DNA from 2 places in the Mixta intestinalis genome. Region 1 is predicted to be linked to the other one. Evidence: riboswitches for the same ligand, from Rfam matches in the RefSeq annotation. Region 1 holds a riboswitch; the other holds the start of a gene.
What was found. A riboswitch is a leader RNA that binds a small molecule or an ion and turns the genes downstream of it on or off. The one in region 1 is predicted to bind thiamine pyrophosphate.

Region 1 (2,200 bases):
CTGGCCCTTACCTGGTTGAGCTTAACCAGCAATCCCAGCTAAAAATTCAGGCGTTTGATGACTATTTTGGCTATCGCGCACTGATTGATGAGGTCAATATCTGGGTTCTGCCCGATATCGGTGAGGATCTGGACTACGCGGGGGTGAAGGTTCAGGGTGATAAAGCAGATCGGGAAGAAGAAACGTCGCAGGAAAGTCGTCTGGAAGAAGGCTGCTACTTTTTGCTGTTCGATCGGCGATCGACAAAAGGGCGTGATGAACAGGTACGCCGCTGGGTCAGTTCGCTGCTCAATCCGGTCGCCCTGCTCAACCATGCCAGCCCCGGCTATCAACGCTACTGGTTCCCGGCGTGGGGCTTACTGCCGCGCTGGCACCATCGGCAGGATACACAGCAGGTTGCCAAACCGGTGGGCCTCAGTTCATTGACGCTGACCAGCTACCGTGACCACAGTGAACATCGTGCCCTGATTAAACTGCTGGTTCCGCTGCTGGCAGAGCATAATGTGCAGCTGAACGTGCAGGAGATCGATTATGTTAACTGGCATCACGGCGCAGCGGAAAGTGATATCTGGCTCGGCAGCGCCAACTTTACGCTGCCGCTCGGTTTTTCCGTTTTCGCCCTGCTCTACGAACTGCCGCTGCTACAGTACTGCATTGATATTGACTGGCAGGGAGACGCCGGACGCTGGCGCAACCAGCAGCTGACGCTGGCAGACTGGTGTAAAAAGCTGGTAGAGAATCACTACCTGCATCCGCTGTTTCATCACTGGCTGGTGCTGGAAGGACAGCGCAGCATGCGCGGCATGCGCATGAACACGCTCGGCTGGTTTGACTTTAAATCAGCCTGGTTCGCACCACCTGAATCCTGATACTTTCGTTAATTTGACGAAAAGTCTACACTAAGCCGTTCTCAACGGGGTGTGGAGAGACGCGAGCGTTCGCTGACGCGCTGCTTCACTGAGAGAGACCCGTCGAACCTGATCCGGTTAATACCGGCGTAGGGATTTGAGATGCGTTACGTCCTCAGATCATGCGCCCTGTTATTTATTCTCCTCAAGGAGCGCAACGTGTTGAAAAAAGTTTTGCCCGTTCTGCTGTTGCTGTCTGCCCCTGCTTTTGCCGCCAAACCCACGCTGACCGTCTATACCTATGACTCCTTCGCCGCAGAATGGGGCCCAGGCCCGGCGGTGAAAAAAGCGTTCGAGTCGCAGTGCGGCTGTGAACTGAAATTTGTCGCGCTGGAAGATGGGGTTTCACTGTTAAACCGTCTGCGTATGGAAGGCAAAAACAGTAAGGCCGATGTGGTATTGGGGCTGGACAATAATCTGGTAGCGGCGGCAGAACAGACCGGCCTGTTCACTGCATCTCAAGTAGACACCGCCAAACTGGCGCTGCCGGGCGGCTGGCATGACCGTACCTTTATCCCTTACGACTACGGCTACTTCGCCTTCGTCTATGATAAAAACAAGCTGAAAAATCCGCCGAAAAGCCTGAAAGAGCTGACAGAAAGCGATCGAAAATGGCGTGTGATTTACGAGGACCCGCGTACCAGCACGCCGGGGCTGGGGCTGCTGCTGTGGATGCAAAAAGTGTATGGCGACGAAGCGCCACAGGCGTGGCAGAAGCTGGCGCAGAAAACCGTTACCGTCACCAAAGGCTGGAGCGAAGCCTATGGGCTGTTCCTGAAAGGGGAAGGCGATCTGGTGCTGAGCTACACCACCTCCCCTGCTTATCACCTGATTGCCGAGAACAAAGATCGCTACGCGGCAGCTGATTTTGCCGAAGGCCACTATTTACAGGTTGAGGTGGCAGCGCAGTTAAAAAACAGTCCGCAGCCGCAGCTGGCGCAGCAGTTTATGCAGTTTATCGTCAGCGAGCCCTTTCAGCAGACCATCCCCACCGGCAACTGGATGTATCCGGTAACCGATATCACGCTGCCGCCAGGCTTTAACAGCCTGACCGTGCCAAAAAACGCGTTGCAGTTTACGCCGCAGCAGGTGGCGCAACAGCGTGCCACATGGATTAATACATGGCAACGCGCCGTCAGCCGCTGATCCCCGGCTGGCTGTGGCCGGGATTGTTGACCGCTACGCTGTTATCTGGCGTGGCATTGCTGGCGTTTGGCGCGCTCTGGTTTAACGCACCGGACAGCAACTGGCGCGCCCTGATGCAGGATAGCTACCTGCATCACGTCATCGCC
Region 2 (2,200 bases), 2.0 Mb from region 1:
CCACCATATGGGAGAACGGCAAAACCAGCGTCTGTGCCAGTTTTCTTCTTCGCTGACTGTGCATATTGCTCTGGCTCTGCCTGCTGCTGTTGAGAGGCAACAAGAGTGGTGGCTGCGGTTGACGTTTCAGCCTGATATTTTGCTGGCGCATAAGAAGGGGATGTACCTGGGCCTATCGGACCCAAAGGGGCTATGATTCGGTTAGATCCAGAAGGACAGCCGCATAAAACAGCACATCTGTCGACGGCAACAGGTATTTGATGAATTCTGCGGTGTGGTTCGGCTTCAATAATCTTCCCTTCTTTACCACATTTTGGGCAAGGCGTAGTTTTGTCCCCCAGAACAATTGGACGGCGCCCAAGAATATGGCCTACTGACAGAGAAGGAATAAGTTTTGCTCCAGTAGTGGTTTGATCACCGCTTAATGCCTGTCCTTTTCCCAGTACGTTAGGGCGCATCCCTCCCGTTGAGCCAACGGTATACTGATTCATAAATCCTTTTACCTGCTACAGAAATTATCATCGTGCTTATTTTACAAACAATAACCATAGGCACAACAAAATAAAATGAGGTTGGGGTAATCTGTTTTTTGTGACGAAAGAAAACATCTTATCACTTAACCATATTACACATACCCCAAAAAGGCCTTCTTCACCGTTTACAAGCTTCTCTGCTGGCATTACTATCCTGACAAGGATTAATGTTGAATCCCAACAACTTGTAATAATGACTCGGGGTGCCCTTCCTTGTGAAGGCTGAGAAATACCCGTACCACCTGATCTGGATAATGCCAGCGTAGGGAAGTCAGATGCCTGCCCGGCATTGCCTTCTTAAGCGCCGGCCAGGAGCATTATGAAACAACCTGACCTGCCTGATACCGCGCTTGTTGCGCAATCTCTTTCTCTCTTCCGCCAGCGCGCGCCGCTAATCCACTGCATGACTAATGATGTGGTCCAGTCCTTTACCGCTAACGTGCTGCTGGCGCTGCACGCTTCGCCTGCGATGGTTATTGATGCCGATGAAGCGGCACAGTTCAGCGCTATTGCCGATGCGTTGTTGATTAACGTCGGTACTCTGACCTCCACGCGCGCTAAAGCCATGCAGGCTGCGGTAGAGTCGGCCAGCGCCAGCGCTACACCCTGGACGCTCGATCCGGTCGCGGTAGGGGCGCTGGATATGCGCAGTGCCTTTTGCCAGCGGCTGCTGACGTTAAAACCCGCCGCTATTCGCGGCAATGCCTCTGAAATTCTTGCGTTATCGCTACAACAGGTGGGTGGGCGCGGTGTGGATACACAACATCAGGCAGAGGAGGCGCTGGCTGCCGCGCAGCATCTGGCGCAGCGCTGCCAGAGCATCATCGTCATAACCGGCGAGGTGGATTACGTGACCGATGGCGAACGTACGTTTGCTGTGCATGGTGGATCGCCGCTGATGACGCGCGTGGTCGGTACGGGCTGCGCGCTGTCGGCGGTAGTTGCGGGCTTTGCGGCGCTGCCGGGTGACAGATTACAGCACGTCGCCAGTGCCTGTTGTGTTATGGCCTGTGCAGGCTCGCAGGCGGCATCTGAAGCGCATGGGCCAGGCAGCTTCATTCCGGCATTTCTCGATGCATTGTGGAATCTGAACGAGGAGAAACTGAAATGATGCGGATTAATGCGTTAACTATCGCTGGTACCGATCCCAGCGGCGGCGCAGGTATTCAGGCTGATTTAAAAACCTTTTCCGCGCTGGGCGCTTACGGTACCAGCGTAATTACCGCGTTGGTGGCACAAAACACCTGCGGCGTCCGTTCGGTTTATCGCGTTGAGCCGCAGTTTGTCGCCGCGCAGCTGGATGCGGTGCTGGAGGATGTGCGCATCGACAGCGTTAAAATCGGCATGTTATCAGAAAGTGATATCGTAGAGGCCGTTGCAGAAAGGCTGAGCCGTGCCGTGATCCCCTGGATTGTGCTCGATACCGTCATGCTGGCAAAAAGCGGCGATGCGCTGCTGTCGCCGCAGGCGGTCAAAACGTTGCGCCAGCGTCTTCTGCCGCAGGTTTCACTGATTACGCCTAACCTGCCGGAGGCGGCGGCGCTGCTGGAAACCCGCCCCGCTCGCGATGAAAATGAGATGAAACAGCAGGGCAGAGCGCTACTGGATCTGGGCTGCGAGGCGGTGCTGATCAAAGGCGGGCATCTCAGCGATACTGAAAGCCCGGA

Region 2: it holds a riboswitch for thiamine pyrophosphate, as region 1 does, so the genes downstream of both, thiM (hydroxyethylthiazole kinase) here and thiB (thiamine ABC transporter substrate binding subunit) in region 1, are expected to answer to the same signal.

What each region holds. Positions count from the first base shown of each region.
Region 1 is NZ_CP028271.1:7,284-9,483, reverse strand. It holds gene sgrR (HTH-type transcriptional regulator SgrR) at 1-869, shown strand, start outside; TPP riboswitch at 905-1,022, shown strand; gene thiB (thiamine ABC transporter substrate binding subunit) at 1,068-2,054, shown strand; partial or broken gene thiP (thiamine/thiamine pyrophosphate ABC transporter permease ThiP) at 2,030-2,200, shown strand, end outside.
Region 2 is NZ_CP028271.1:2,018,002-2,020,201, reverse strand. It holds gene C7M51_RS09560 (PAAR domain-containing protein) at 1-380, opposite strand, end outside; TPP riboswitch at 723-819, shown strand; gene thiM (hydroxyethylthiazole kinase) at 853-1,644, shown strand; gene thiD (bifunctional hydroxymethylpyrimidine kinase/phosphomethylpyrimidine kinase) at 1,641-2,200, shown strand, end outside.